Regions from separate parts of the Chryseobacillus diguaensis genome, predicted to be linked through region 2. Evidence: a T-box and tRNA genes for the amino acid it is inferred to sense, from the RefSeq annotation. Region 2 holds a T-box; the other holds one or more tRNA genes.
The links. A T-box is a leader RNA that pairs with one kind of tRNA and senses whether it is charged. The one in region 2 lies ahead of tyrS (tyrosine--tRNA ligase), so its partner is inferred to be a tRNA-Tyr.
Positions count from the first base shown of each region.

Region 1: it has a tRNA-Tyr gene. The T-box ahead of tyrS (tyrosine--tRNA ligase) is inferred to sense a tRNA for this amino acid. The anticodon was not compared.

Region 1 is NZ_JBMKNV010000002.1:22-7,625, reverse strand. It holds gene ltrA (group II intron reverse transcriptase/maturase) at 10-1,293, opposite strand; gene ACOT8F_RS02840 (polysaccharide lyase 8 family protein) at 1,836-4,475, opposite strand; gene ACOT8F_RS02835 (hypothetical protein) at 4,805-4,984, opposite strand; tRNA gene ACOT8F_RS02830 (tRNA-Leu) at 5,176-5,257, opposite strand; tRNA gene ACOT8F_RS02825 (tRNA-Cys) at 5,372-5,445, opposite strand; tRNA gene ACOT8F_RS02820 (tRNA-Gly) at 5,455-5,529, opposite strand; tRNA gene ACOT8F_RS02815 (tRNA-Gln) at 5,605-5,679, opposite strand; tRNA gene ACOT8F_RS02810 (tRNA-His) at 5,735-5,810, opposite strand; tRNA gene ACOT8F_RS02805 (tRNA-Trp) at 5,822-5,895, opposite strand; tRNA gene ACOT8F_RS02800 (tRNA-Tyr) at 5,903-5,986, opposite strand; tRNA gene ACOT8F_RS02795 (tRNA-Thr) at 6,000-6,072, opposite strand; tRNA gene ACOT8F_RS02790 (tRNA-Phe) at 6,100-6,175, opposite strand; tRNA gene ACOT8F_RS02785 (tRNA-Asp) at 6,489-6,565, opposite strand; tRNA gene ACOT8F_RS02780 (tRNA-Met) at 6,569-6,645, opposite strand; tRNA gene ACOT8F_RS02775 (tRNA-Val) at 6,683-6,758, opposite strand; tRNA gene ACOT8F_RS02770 (tRNA-Glu) at 6,972-7,046, opposite strand; tRNA gene ACOT8F_RS02765 (tRNA-Ser) at 7,060-7,150, opposite strand; tRNA gene ACOT8F_RS02760 (tRNA-Asn) at 7,155-7,229, opposite strand; rRNA gene rrf (5S ribosomal RNA) at 7,243-7,358, opposite strand; partial or broken rRNA gene ACOT8F_RS02750 (23S ribosomal RNA) at 7,507-7,604, opposite strand, start outside.
Region 2 is NZ_JBMKNV010000003.1:93,598-101,201, forward strand. It holds gene ACOT8F_RS05560 (transglycosylase domain-containing protein) at 48-2,831, opposite strand; T-box leader at 2,961-3,192, shown strand; gene tyrS (tyrosine--tRNA ligase) at 3,249-4,511, shown strand; gene ACOT8F_RS05570 (SDR family oxidoreductase) at 4,685-5,428, opposite strand; gene rpsD (30S ribosomal protein S4) at 5,892-6,494, opposite strand; gene ACOT8F_RS05580 (sensor domain-containing diguanylate cyclase) at 6,941-7,604, shown strand, end outside.

The DNA of each region.
Region 1 (7,604 bases), on a different contig from region 2:
AATTTTATTCTAGGCATGTACTTTCATGTAGTGTTGCACCCCAGAGACTAGCCCAAATGCAGCTAGTCTCTTGTTTGTTATGGTCATGGTCAGAATCCACGAGTAGGCAGTGCGAGCTGCCCCTTTGCTTGTGTGGCTATTTTTGTATGCCTCAAGTCTGTTCATCCCCAATTTGATCAGGTTCTTGCGGCGATTCTTAGCTGTCTTCCATTTCTTCCATATGCACATTCTAAGTCGGAATCGTGTATGGGAGTCGATGTTTTCAAGGAGCTTTTTCATATAACCTATTTTAAAGTAGTTGATCCAGCCTCTGAGTAGTTGGTTAATCCGCTCAACCTGATACTTCGTATCCACGCTCCAATTCTTCCTAGTCAATTGTTTTAGTTTATACTTAATGTTTTCCACCGCCTTTTGATGCGGTTTCGTTTTGTATAAATCTGTTTGGAAGTCTCTAAAGAAGCCAAAGCCCAAGAACTTCATATTGGGATCATTCGGTTTGGTGATTCTCGATTTGTTGGCGTTGACGATGAGACCTAGTTTCTCTTCAATGAATCTTGTCACAGATCTCATCACCCGTCTGGCTGCCATTTCACTCTTGACCATGATGATACAATCATCTGCATATCTCACGAACTTTAGCCCGCGGTTTTCAAGTTCCCGATCTAGTTCATTGAGCATTATGTTGCTAAGTAGAGGAGATAAGTTTCCACCTTGTGGTGTTCCTATTATGGTTTCTTTGTACTCATCGTTTATTTGGACGCCGCTTACTAGGAATTTTCGGATGAGTGATATAACATCTCCATCGTCCACCGTTCTTGAGACGAGGTTCATCAGCCGGTCGTGGTGGACGGTGTCAAAGAAACGTTCCAGGTCTATATCTACAATCCAGTCATAACCATCGTTCATGAATTCCAATGCCTTCACAATAGCCATTTCAGCATAGCGATTTGGCCTGAATCCGTAGCTATTCTCACTGAATCCCTTATCAAATATAGGGGTGAGGACTTGTGCTATGGCTTGTTGAATGACTCGGTCGGTTACGGTCGGTATCCCTAAAAGTCGAACCCCGCCAATTGGTTTGGGGATCTCTACTCTTAGTACTGGTTGGGGTTGGTATTTCCTTTGTCGGATTAGACGGATCATTTCATCCTTGTTCTTCACCAAATGTTTCTCCAGTTCTTCCACATTCATTCCGTCGACCCCGGCAGCACCCTTATTTCGTTTTACTTGTTTAAATGCTTGGTTAAGGTTATCTCTATTGAGAATTTCCTCTAATAAATTCCTTTCGTACATGCCTGTTATTTCCTTTCCTTCTCGTAGAGTCGGTATCCACTTTCTCGCCTTTCGCCAGTGGTCTATTTCCTCTCCCAATCGAGATTTCTATAACGATAAAATTGTTCAGCCCTTCGCTCCTTCTAACTTTCATTAGATATCTTTACTACTACGGCTTCTGCTGACTTCTCATGATCCAGTCCTGTATCACTACAGGATTTTGGTGTAGACCCATGAGATCTCCCCAGTTAAGGTGCGAACTCTTTCCCTCCATCTATCTGCCATATATACAACGTATGATACAGTAGCTATGGGACTTTAACTTCTTTTGCAGTCTTATCCTCATACGTTGCCTCTTATATGATTTCTGTTCGTCAGACCAGAGGTTTGCCTCGAGCTTCCTTCAGATTCCACGTCACCATGGACACCCTTGCTTTTGGCTATGTACTTACCGCTACGTAAGGTCGTACTCGGGACTTTCACCCGTTAGAGTTCGCCCATGCTGGGCGAACAAAAAGACCCCGGCTTCATGCCGAAGTCTTTCTTCTAGGAAGATTCCCCTTTTAATCCTTCGTAGTCAGTTTGATTTCATAGCTCTTTCCATCATGATTGGACGAATCTATATGGATGAGTGCCTTTTTACTGGATACAGATGTTTTTACCCCTTCACTTTCTTCCAGTACACTAGGATGTGGAAGGTCTATTTCCAGCTTCATTTTATTTAGCCGTAAGGTAGGATCTGAAACGGCAATCGTTACCGTGTTTCCGTCACTTTTCACAAGAATGGATGCTTGGTTATAAGAAGATAGATTGGCTGCCGTTGTCTTTTTATCACCAAAGAAATTGAATCCTTTTAGCTTAAGTGCTGTATTCTCAACGGCATGAACATTTTCTGTATTGGCCAGTATTTTTATAGTTGGCTTATCAGCATATTCTTTCGTTTTGGCTTCATCAAAGTTCGGAAGAATCACATACGCATATTTTGCTTGCTGTGGATTTTTTCCGTGATCCATTCCTAATGTAAAATAATTTTTTGTAACCTTTGTGTCAGGGTTGGATGTACGGACTTTCTGCAGACTGTCTGTTACGGTATTTTTAGAAACATTGATTTCAGAAGCCTCTGGAAAGTAGTACCCTGCTTGAGTTCCTTTTCCATCTGTTTTAAAGTTAATCCATTTTAAGTTGTATTCTCCATTAGCCGGATTGAATAATTTCTCATTTTCATAAGTCTCTCCAGCAATAGTACTTGTTTCGTTTGTATCAAACATTCGATTATCAATCGTTGAAATAACATCTCTCCCCAATTGATCCCTTATATTCGAACCCATTAAAACAATTTCATCATCAAACATAAAGACTGATTTATTGGCATCTGCGTTTTTATATACGACAAAGTCATCTGGTAATATCCCAGCCTGCTTATCCTTATAGCCGATTTCATCTCCAAGCTGAATTCCCGATATCCCATATTTACCAAGCTTTACCCCGCCTGAATATTGATTGGTGCCTGCCGGAAAATACACATATTTGTTCTCAGACTCTGAGGAGACATCAAAATTTAATGGATGGTTCGTATTTTCATAAAAGAGCTTTCCGTATAACTCGGGAATGGTTTTTCTCTCTTCTACTGGGACAGTTGTTCCTGGAAGCTTAAGAGGGTCTATTGTGGCTAAATAATTAGCTCCAAATGATTTTGTTTGATCTCTCCCTGACAAATACAAATAGTAGCCGCCATCACTTTGAAACCATGGCATTAAATTTTCTCCGCTCATATATTCATACTTGCTGATTCGATCAGAACTTCTTGAAACCGCGAAGGCGTAGGAATTTCGAATATGAACGGTTTTATCCATCATATTAAAATTATAGTGATCATCATCAATTAAATTTTTAGGAGCTACATTAGGATCCTGCATGATTTGATTGAAGTCAGCGATTGAGCGAAGAGAACTAAACGACCCAGTAGAAAAATTTCCTTTTATTGAAGAAACGATATATTTAATATAAGATTGCATCTCTTTACGATCAGTATCACTAAGGTTTCTGCTCAAATCAACAATTGCTTCAACAATATTATATACATCCTGATATCCAGTGCCTGTCCTTGAAACGGCTCTACCCTTAACTATTTCCATCATATAGCCCTCAAAAATAACGGGTGCAAAGCCTTTATAAATCCACTCTTTTACAGTCGGCACCAAAATTTCTTTCGGATCATAAATACTGCCGTTAAGAATATTCATCGTTTGGATGATGCGATTTAACAATACTTTTCCATATGAACCTGTATAGGCAACCGAAGCATGCTGGATAAAAGAACCGTCATCATAAAATCCGTCGGTATTACCATTAATGAGATGATTAGGATCAGTCGTTTTAAAAACAGTCATGATATTGTCTACTGCCTTTGTTACCCTGTCTTCGCTATCAATCAATGCACCTTGTATGATTCGATTTGTTGCAATATCCGCAAGGTTGGCACCTCTATGAAAGCGTGATGCTAAATCGATATCCCCATTTTTCCCGTTCCTCAAGTATTTGTCTATTGAATCAATATAAGCATCTATCAAATAAGGTTTATAGCTTTTGATTTCATCTTCCAAGAGAAGCAGCGTTTTAGTGATGCTCGTTGGTATGCCAATCTCCCATGCATACCAATTTCCATAATATCCTTTTTCCTGATTCTCAAAGAAGTTGGTGTAGAGCCAATCAAGGCCATCGATTACTTTCTTAATGGCTTCTTGATTATTGTATAAATTGACTCCGCTTAACCCCGGTCTTTTATAAGTTTTCGCAGCAAGAGCTATTTGATATAAATACAAATAAGAATTGCTTAAATTCGTTTCATTCGTTCCAAGCGGAGTGTCCTTAAATAATGAGGTCTCCTCTCCATTAACTCTGTTTTCTAAAGGAATAAGGGAAGATAGACGTGAATTAGCTGTATTCTGGACGGAATTTATTTTGCTATCGAGCATGGGACTGCTGTTTAAACTTTCATTTCCTGCAAGATAATCTTTGTAATTCATTTTCAATTGATTCATTTGAGCAGCAGCATCCTCAATACTTATATTCTTACCATTTAATTGTACTGGGTTTGGCTTTGCAAAAGCGTGGACAGCTGAATGAGATTCAGAGATTGGAAGCGTAAGGAAGGCGGTCAATGTTACGGAAGAAACTATTAACTTATTATAATTCTTTTTCAATACGACACATCCTTTAAAATTTTTAAAACGAAAATCAACACTTTTCGAATTATGCCGGATTCTAAAGGTGTGCTTGCCTATTTAGTTGTGTAGAAAATTCGCAGGGATAAGAGAGATGATTGCAGGCAAACGGTGAATCTAAGTTAAATTTACTACCTTTTGTCATAATTTGCAAGCGTTTTCAATATTTTCCAAGAAATTTTTCCCAGTTGCTAGTTTCACACAAAAGGCAGTTGGCAAAATAAATCGACCTGCAAAATGGTTCTATCGGAAGTCGATTGAATACCAAACCAAAAAATCAGTGAAACTTGCTGCTCTAGTATAGTACACTATCTTTTTAAAGGAACATCGCCGTTTTCTGACTGTGGATGGGATGCATACTCCGATGTTTTCTTTCTCGAAGGCTTTACAAGCCTAATAAACAGCTTTACAAGAAGTACAGCGACTAAGATCAAGAGGATAATACCAACTGCATAGCCAATAAAATGTCCGATTGCATAAGAACTCATTTTGAATCATCTCCTGTTAAATAATCGAGTAAAAATAATAGCGGATTTCCTTTTACCTTTTTAGAATTCAGCTTTTAAGTGAATAACTATTCTTTTCCTTATAAAATGAATGAAAGACACTCCAGCGGATTATTTTTAATCACAAAAAAATCACTTCTCACAACGTGAGAAGCGATTTTTAACGGTTATGATACCGGTGGCCGGGGTCGAACCGGCACTCCAGAAGGAACACGATTTTGAGTCGTGCGCGTCTGCCAATTCCGCCACACCGGCATAGTGGGCATTTGGTGCCGAGAGCCTGACTGAATTGTCAAGGCGATTTTACAACCGCAGGATGTTTTATCCTGTGTATTCCAATTTATGAACCTCTAAGAAGGTTTAAGATATTGGAGGCGGCACCCGGATTCGAACCGGGGGTAAAGGAGTTGCAGTCCTCTGCCTTACCACTTGGCTATGCCGCCAGCACTCGTTGGAGCGGAAGACGGGATTCGAACCCGCGACCCCCACCTTGGCAAGGTGGTGTTCTACCACTGAACTACTTCCGCATTTGCACCAAATAATTGGTTTCTGTATTAGCCTATGCAGCAATCAGAAATTGTTGCTTGGCATTTGAATGAAAATGGCTGGGCTAGCTGGATTCGAACCAGCGCATGACGGAGTCAAAGTCCGTTGCCTTACCGCTTGGCTATAGCCCATTGTTATGCTGTTATGTAAGGAGTGATTAAATCCATTATGTTTAAAAATAAATAATGGGGCGATTGATGGGAATCGAACCCACGAATACCAGAGCCACAATCTGGCGTGTTAACCACTTCACCACAACCGCCATAATTTAATTGGCAGGGGCAGTAGGAATCGAACCCACACCGGAGGTTTTGGAGACCTCTGTTCTACCGTTAAACTATGCCCCTATACAAATGGTGGAGGGGGGCAGATTCGAACTGCCGAACCCGAAGGAGCGGATTTACAGTCCGCCGCGTTTAGCCACTTCGCTACCCCTCCGTATGAAAAACAGTGCCGGCAAGAGGACTTGAACCCCCAACCTACTGATTACAAGTCAGTTGCTCTACCAATTGAGCTACACCGGCAAATAGTTAAGTGATACTATTTTAAAATGGTGGCTCGGGACGGAATCGAACCGCCGACACATGGATTTTCAGTCCATTGCTCTACCGACTGAGCTACCGAGCCATATAAAATGAGTGATACTATTAAGTTCCTTCTTGCTGGCAATCGCCCAAATCTTAGGATGTTTAGCCAAGCAGCACTCGATTTGTGCGCTGAAGCATCGCTTCGCAGCTTATTCGAACGTGCTCTACCGACTGAGCTACCGAGCCATCTAAGTTTCTGCTTCCACTAAGCTTCGAATCTCTTCGTCAGCTAGCTTCATCGATCGCATCCTCACGTATTTCATATACGCTCCGGTGCTCAATCAGTCGCTTCCTCGACCTTCTCGCTTATTGAAACCCTCTTACATTTTACTTAATTCTCATTTGAAAATCAATGGCGGTCCGGACGGGACTCGAACCCGCGACCTCCTGCGTGACAGGCAGGCATTCTAACCAACTGAACTACCGGACCATTTGGTTGCGGGGACAGGATTTGAACCTGCGACCTTCGGGTTATGAGCCCGACGAGCTACCAGACTGCTCCACCCCGCGATAATATGCTATTTCACTCAAGATCAAGAGTCCTGAGTGGTGGAGGATGACGGGATCGAACCGCCGACCCTCTGCTTGTAAGGCAGATGCTCTCCCAGCTGAGCTAATCCTCCATAATTACGGCTTTTGAAAGCGGCGCATTTCGTTGTCATCTTCGCTCACTCACATCCTCACGTACTAAGGTACGCTCCAGTGTTCGCTCCCTCGATTCCTACAACTGCTTGCTTCTCAAAACCCTCGTCTCTATTGAAAGAGATTTAAGTGCTACAGCTGCTTGATGAGCTGTTTTTCTTGCTGATTGGCTTTTAACCGTTTAAGTTTAAGATTGGTGACCCCTACGGGATTCGAACCCGTGTTACCGCCGTGAAAGGGCGGTGTCTTAACCGCTTGACCAAGGGGCCATTAAAAGTATTATGGCGGAGAGCGGGGGATTCGAACCCCCGATACGCTTATGACGTATACACGATTTCCAATCGTGCTCCTTCGGCCACTCGGACAGCTCTCCATAATGGCTCCGCAGGCAGGACTCGAACCTGCGACCGATCGGTTAACAGCCGATAGCTCTACCACTGAGCTACTGCGGAATAATCTTATCTTGCCCGGCGATGTCCTACTCTCACAGGGGGAAACCCCCAACTACCATCGGCGCTGAAGAGCTTAACTTCCGTGTTCGGTATGGGAACGGGTGTGACCTCTTCGCCATCATCACCAGACAATTTAAAAAGTGACAAGATTAATTATATAATTTTAGAGAGAAAAATCAATACTTTTTTTGAAAAATTATTCTCTCAAAACCAGATAACACAGTTCACAAGTTTTCACAGGAGAACACTTCCGTGTTCCTTCTTTTGGATATCACATTAGGTTAAGTCCTCGATCGATTAGTATCCGTCAGCTCCACGTGTCACCACGCTTCCACCTCGGACCTATCTACCTGATCATCTTTCAGGGATCTTACT
Region 2 (7,604 bases):
AAACTGAAAGCAAGATCCTTATCCTTACCCTAATAAACCGGCAGAACCTACTGGCCAACCGGCGCTGTACCTATCGCAGCCTGTCCTTGGTTATCTCCTGAAGAGGATTCAGGCGGTGTATACAAGCTCCCTGCTGTGAAGGAGGAAGGCTCCGATTCATTTCCCTCAGCATCAACAGCTGTGACGTAATAGATGGCTCTTGCCGTTCCGACTGAAAGAGAAGGCTGTTCATCTGCAGGAAGACTGCCTATTTTGACAAAATGGCCGCTTCCGTTAGGATCAGAATAAACTCTGTACCCGATAAGGTCTGATTCTTTTCCAGTGCTCCATATTAGGGAGGCACCGCTAAAGCGAATCCCGGTCACAGGAGAAGGAACTTTGCCATCGTCTAAAATGGTTCCGCCTTCTGACACGATAAGCCGGCTCCACTCCGGGTTATTCGGAAAAAGTGTTTCCAGGTCACTGGCAGATTTAATGCCGTACCGCTCTAATAATGATTCTTTTACCATCACTCCTTCTCTTAAAAATTCAGAAGGCAAGTTTGAAGAGGCCGGAAAAGCCTTGCCGTTAACTGTGAAGTAGCGTCCTTTTATCAGACTGTCATCTGGTTTGACAGGAACATGCTGAGAATCGAACAAGTCTGTTTTTTCAAGGCCTGCCTCTCTGCAAAGGTTCGAGGAAAGCTCTCCTGAAATGGAGCAAAATGTACGGGACACAATCCCTTTTGGCATTTTAAAGGATTTTTTCGCTGCACCGATTTCAGGTTCTGCTTTATAGGCAGCGTTCATCAGTTTTGCCCAGATACCAAGGCTTTTCTGACTATATGTTTCCCTGGGAAGGGGTTTCGGTGAATCGTACCCAATCCATGTTCCGAAAGTTACAGCGGGATTTGATGCAACAAACCAGGCATCATCATAATTCTGGGCTGTACCAGTTTTTCCGGCCCAGTCAGATTTTAAGGAAAGTTTATTTAAAAGAGATCTGGCTGTTCCTTCTTTAATCACATCCCTCATCATATCAAGTGTTAAATAAGCGGTTTGAGGGGTGAAAACACGGATTTCCTTTTTTTGATGCTGATAAATTGGTGTTCCGTCGGCACTTTCAATCTTTTCAATCAAGTAAGCATCTTTAAAGCTGCCGCCATTCGCAAAAGTAGTGTATGCGTTAACATTTTCTTCTACTGTAATCCCTGCATGCATCGCTCCAATTGAGAGTGAATCATTTTCTTTATCTTCAGCAGTTAAAGAAGTGATTCCCATTTTCTCAAGAAAAGTGACGGGTTTCGATGCCTTAATTTCTTTATAAGTATTTACGGCTGCCATGTTATAGGATTTTGCTAGTGCTTTTCTTGCACTGACTAGTCCGTGAATAGCTTTGTCATAATTGTTTGGATTATATCCTTTAGTCGGAAAATCAGGAATAACAGTTCCCGGCTGAATAACGCCTTCTTCAATAGCAGGCCCGTAGACGAGAAGAGGTTTCATCGTTGAACCGATTGATCTGAGGGAAGAGGTAGCATGGTTCAGCTGCTCCCGCTCATGATCTCGGCCTCCAACGAAGCTGAGAATTTTTCCTGTTGAATTTTCAATCATCATGGCTCCCACTTCAACTGGTTCCATAACCCTTATTTTCTTGCCTGTGTCCGGGTCCCGTTTCCAAGCCGGAAGGGAACGGCCATAATTATGATAGTCTTTTGCTGCCTGCTGCATGTTTTCAAAGATGTCTTTATGGATCGTTGTATAAATTCTATATCCATTTTGTTTTAGTTGTTTATCTGCGAGAGCTTTGTATTCTGCCAGCTGCTCCTTATGTTTATATAAATCTGAAAGGCTGTAGCCGCTTTCTTTTGCAATGTTTTCTAACAGAATCATTTTAGCGCGCTTTTCAATTTCAGAAGTAAGCCAAGGGTATTTTTCTGAAGCTGTTTCTCTTTTTTTCAGCAGGTGGCTTTTTACATCAAAAGCAAGACTTTTATTGAGCTCTTGTTCTGTAATGAAGCCTTGCTGGTACATTCTTCTAAGTACAGTTTTCATGCGGCTGATACCAGGGGATAGATCCTGTTTAATTTCTCCTTTATTCGTAAAAGGAGTGTATCCGAAAGGGCTTTGAGGCAGCCCTGCAATGAAGGCGGCTTCAGGCAGAGACAGGTTTTTCGCATTCATTCCGAATATACCCTGGGCTGCTGTTTGAACACCGGCTATATTTCTCCCCGAACGATCTCTGCCCATGTCAGCAATATTTAAGTAAGCTTCCAGAATTTCTTTTTTATCGAAAAACTTTTCCAGTCGTAAGGCGAGAAGAAGTTCTTTTGCTTTTCGATCGAAGGAAACCTCGTTAGTGAGAATCTGATTTTTGATCAGCTGCTGAGTTAAAGTGCTTCCGCCGCTTTTTACAGGAGAATTGGTAACCTCCTGAAAAATAGCGCGCATGACTGCTTTCGGCACAATACCGTTATGCTGATAGAAATATTGGTCCTCTGTTGCTATAACGGCATTTATTAAAACGGGAGAAATGTGATAGAGCTTCACTTCTTTCCGTTCAAGATCACTATTCAGTTTTCCCATGTAGGATGTATCATCAAAAAAGATTTCTGATGTTTCTTCATAATTGTAAATGTCTTTTTTCATTTCAGCATAGCCCCTTATGCGCTCATTCTTAACCAAAGAGGCAAAATAGCCAGCTCCCATTCCTCCAGCAAAGGAGAAGCCAACAAGAGCCATAACGACAAAAATAAGGAAAACGTTCCAAATAACCCCGTATGAAATGCGAAGGATCTTCTGTGTATTTTCCTTTGGTATGACCTTATTCATCCATTTATCCCATAGCCCCATAGCATCCATCTCCCTAGAAAAACTAATTATTATAGCATAAATCGACTGAATATTTACTTGTTTTCAAAAATTCATTCTTTTGCTAATTTGACAAAAGAAAATATATATGATAAAAATTCAATATCTGAATATACAGCGTTGAATGGAACAAGTAGCGGCATTTCCCTGTTTTAGAGAGCTGATGGATGGTGCAAATCAGTACAAAAATGACCCGCGAATTACACCCAGGAGCTTCTTTTGCAAAGGTTTTAGACCCTAGTGAAAGACGGTAGAACCGTTAACACATTAAGCGAAGAATAGTGAGCCTTGATGGGCTTTTATTCTTTAGTAGGGTGGTACCGCGAATATTTTCGTCCCTTCATTTTATATGAAGGGGCGTTTTTATTTTTAATCAAAACGTGAGGGAGTATGAAAAAAATGAATAATTTATTGCATGACTTGCAGTTCAGGGGACTTGTAAATCAAATTACGGATGAAGAAGGGCTTATCAATCTTTTAAATAAAGAAAGCATTAAATTGTATGGAGGGTTCGATCCCACGGCAGACAGCCTTCATATCGGGCATATGCTTCCTATTTTAACGCTGAAACGATTCCAGGAAGCTGGCCATTCTCCAATTGCTTTAGTTGGAGGAGGGACGGGACTGATCGGTGACCCGAGCGGAAAAAAAGCTGAGAGAACGTTGAACACTGAAGATATTGTTGTGGAATGGTCTAATCGCATTAAAAGCCAGCTATCCCGTTTTCTTGACTTTGAAGCAAAAGAAAATCCCGCTATTGTTGCGAACAATTATGATTGGATCGGACCTTTGGATGTAATCGGCTTTTTAAGGGATGTTGGTAAAAACTTCGGCATAAATTATATGCTGGCTAAAGACTCTGTTCAGTCAAGAATAGAATCGGGCATCTCCTTTACGGAATTCAGCTACATGATTCTTCAGTCTTATGATTTTCTGAAGCTGTACCAAACTGAAAACTGCAAACTCCAAATTGGAGGAAGCGACCAATGGGGGAACATCACTGCTGGCCTGGAGCTGATCCGGAAAACGGAAGAGGAGGCCAAAGCATTTGGATTAACGATTCCTCTAGTGACAAAAGCTGATGGTACAAAGTTTGGTAAAACGGAAGGCGGAGCTGTTTGGCTTGATAAAGAAAAAACCTCTCCATATGAGTTTTACCAATTCTGGATTAATACCGATGACAGAGATGTTGTGAAATACCTGAAATTCTTTACATTCCTTTCCCATGAAGAGATCAATCAGCTTGAGAAGGAAGTTCAGGAAGCGCCGGAAAAACGCACAGCGCATAAGATGCTTGCTGAAGAAGTGACCCGGATGGTTCATGGTGAAGAGGCATTGCAGCAGGCAATTAAAATTTCAGCGGCATTATTTAGCGGAGATTTAAAAAAATTGACTGGTTCTGAGATTAAGCAAGGGTTTAAAGATGTTCCTACTATTGAACTTTCTTCAGATGATAAAAACCTGGTTGATTTGCTCGTTGAAGCAAAAATCTCTCCATCCAAGCGCCAGGCTCGTGAAGATATAACAAATGGTGCAATCTACGTGAATGGGGAAAGAAGACAGGAAACGGACACGATGATAACAGCAGAGGACAGGATTGATGGAGAATTCACCATCATCAGACGCGGAAAGAAAAAATACACGATGATTCAATACAGCTAATGAGGAAGAGGGACTGCAATTTATGCAGTCCCTCTTTTATAAAGGCTCTTTTCTTGGCTCTATAATATTTGTTGGGGTTGAGAAACAATTTCAACATAAAACACGCAGCCACCAATATCTTAATAAATGATTTCAGAAAAGCACCTAAAAAATTTAGTAACTTTCGCAAGAAGTTATTCAATTATGTTTTTCGCTGCTTGGTACATTTTCTCTACGTGTTCGTCGACTTCATCCCGTGACATGCGTAAGCGATTCACAGAACTACCATATCCGATTTCCATTTTACCCTCTTCTAATCCTTTGAAAATGCCATCTGCGAAAGCATCTAATGGTTCTCCAGTCATATGCAATCCTGCTGCTCCGCCTAAATCTGTATTCACAGCCGGAGGAGCAACTTCAATGACTTCTACAGACGTATCAGAAAGTTGGTGTCTGAGACTCATTGTAAAGGAATGAAGCGCTGCTTTCGTTGCTGAATATATAGGAGCAATCACAAATGGAGTAAAAGCTAACCCAGATGTCACGTTAATAATAGTTGCCTCTTCTTTTGCCGCAAAAAATGGAGCGAATAACATAGATAGCTGCAACGGTGCTTCTAGATTGGTTGTGATTTCTTTACTGAAATAACTCCAATCCCAATCGTTCTTCGAGTCCGCTTTTAACACGTTAAAACGTTGCTGGATCCCTGCATTGTTAATTAACACATTCACATCCGGATAGTTGGATGTTACCCAATCAAACAATGCTACACGCTCTGATTCAATAGCCAAATCACTTACACGAGTAATCAGTCTCGGGAATTTTTCTTTCGCGTTTTGGAGTACCTTTTCACGTCGTCCACACACAATGACTTTATTTCCAGCCTTTATAAAGCGTTCCGCGAAAGCCAATCCTATTCCAGCACTTCCGAACTTCATTTGGAGACCTCCAAATTTAATTGTCGACAGGACTATCATACGACTTAAACTGCGGTTTAAGTCAACAAAAAAATCCAAAAAAATTTTTTCAAAAGAAACTTTTCTTAGAATACATAACAAATATTGTGAAAAGGTGTACTTAAAGTAAACCAAATTCTTAGGAGAGTTTATAGATAAAGATTGATTGGAACTGGAAAGAAGCTGACGAATTAGAGTTATTGAGAAAATGGAATGATGCAAAAAACTAGATGTTTTCTCAATGGCAAAAGGACCAACAAGACCTAAAAAAAGGTAAAAATTCGTTATTGTAATAACGGAGTGCTTTAACAAAATAAAATATGCATGTTTTTATGCATTACTTGCGTATTGTTCTATATTGCGGAAATAAAATAAAAAACCCTAGAGCCATTGAAATATCAAGGTTTCTAGGGTTTTTACAATTGCTATTTAATAAGCAAATTAATTAACGTGAGTAGAACTCTACGATAAGAGATTCGTTGATTTCAGCTGGCAATTCAGAACGCTCAGGAAGACGAGTGTAAGTTCCTTCAAGTTTATCAGCATCGAAAGTAAGGTATTCAGGTACGAAGTTGCTTACTTCTACAGCTTCCTTAACGATGTCAAGGTTGCGTGATTTTTCACGAAGTGAAATTGTTTGACCAGTTTTTACTTGGAAAGATGGGATATCTACGCGCTGTCCATCAACAAGAATGTGGCCGTGGTTTACCAATTGGCGAGCTTGGCGGCGTGTACGTGCCAAACCTAAACGATAAACAACGTTGTCAAGGCGAGACTCAAGAAGAGCCATGAAGATTTCACCAAGGATGCCAGGCATTTTGCCTGCTTTAACGAATGTATTACGGAATTGACGTTCGTTCATTCCGTACATGTGACGAAGTTTTTGTTTTTCTTGCAATTGTAAACCATATTCGGAAAGTTTTTTACGCTGTCCTGGACCATGTTGTCCTGGAGCGTAAGGGCGTTTTTCCAATTCTTTACCTGTTCCAGTAAGCGAGATTCCCAAACGACGGGATAATTTCCAGCTTGGACCTGTATAACGAGCCATGAATGACTCCTCCTCTTTGTTTTTATTTGGCATAAAATAAAAACAGAACTGACCCTTGCAAGCACGGTCATTTTGTTTTCATGCATCATCGCTCCAGCAGCTGGGAGTTACGCGATGCACCTCATACAGTGAAGTACGGGAACAAAATGATTCCATTGCTGCAGACTCAATAGGCTGCGCTATTTTACACAAATTCCATTATATGATTATAAGAATTGAAAGTCAAGGGAAGTTTTTATTTCATATGCATGCTGAATCTATTTACAAGCAAGCAATTATGCTATAATAACGTTATGAGCATATCTTCATATTTTTGCATTTAACTAACTGTGGGTGAGATCATTAAAATGGAAGACATAAAATACATACTTCCCAGAATAAATAGTTTGTTTTTTGAGTGTTTAACCCGTGGAAGCGAAAATACTTTATATAAAGCTGCCAGCCGAATGATTGAAATATTGAAGAAAGAATTGAACGCACCGGAAGTCTCGCTTTTTATTTGGAAATCTGATAACGTTTTCCTCCCCTATTTTACTGCAAATTCTTCACACTTTAACCCATTGGATCTTTCAGAAAATGAAATCTCTGAACTGCTCATGTGTCCTGTAAGCCTTAAGGAAGACGGCTCGCTTGCTGCTCTTTTAGACGAGGAAGCAGCTCCTATTGCGATCCTTCGGATCACAGGACTTGCCGGTTTATCTGAGTCCTTTTTTGCCAAACTGGCAGAGTCTTGTTCACGCTTTTTAAATCACTATAAAAAAACGGAAAAACTGATTGTTAACGAGCGGAAATTTGAGCAATTATATAAGCTTACTGAAAAGTTTCATTCTACAATGAACAAAGATGAAGTGCTTGGTGAATTAATGTCAACTCTTCAAAAAATGTACGAAAACTCTCTTTTTTATTTGTTTCTTTCACACGATAACCATAAGGGAAACCTGCCTGTAAAGGATCTTTACTTCGATGAAAATGGCACGAATGATACAGCGATGGAAGCTTATTTAACAGGTATGGTAAAAGAAGTGAAAAGTAAAGAGTATGAACAGTCCATTTATTATATTCCTTTAAAAGGACAGCAGGGAATATACGGAGTACTGGAAGTATTGGGGA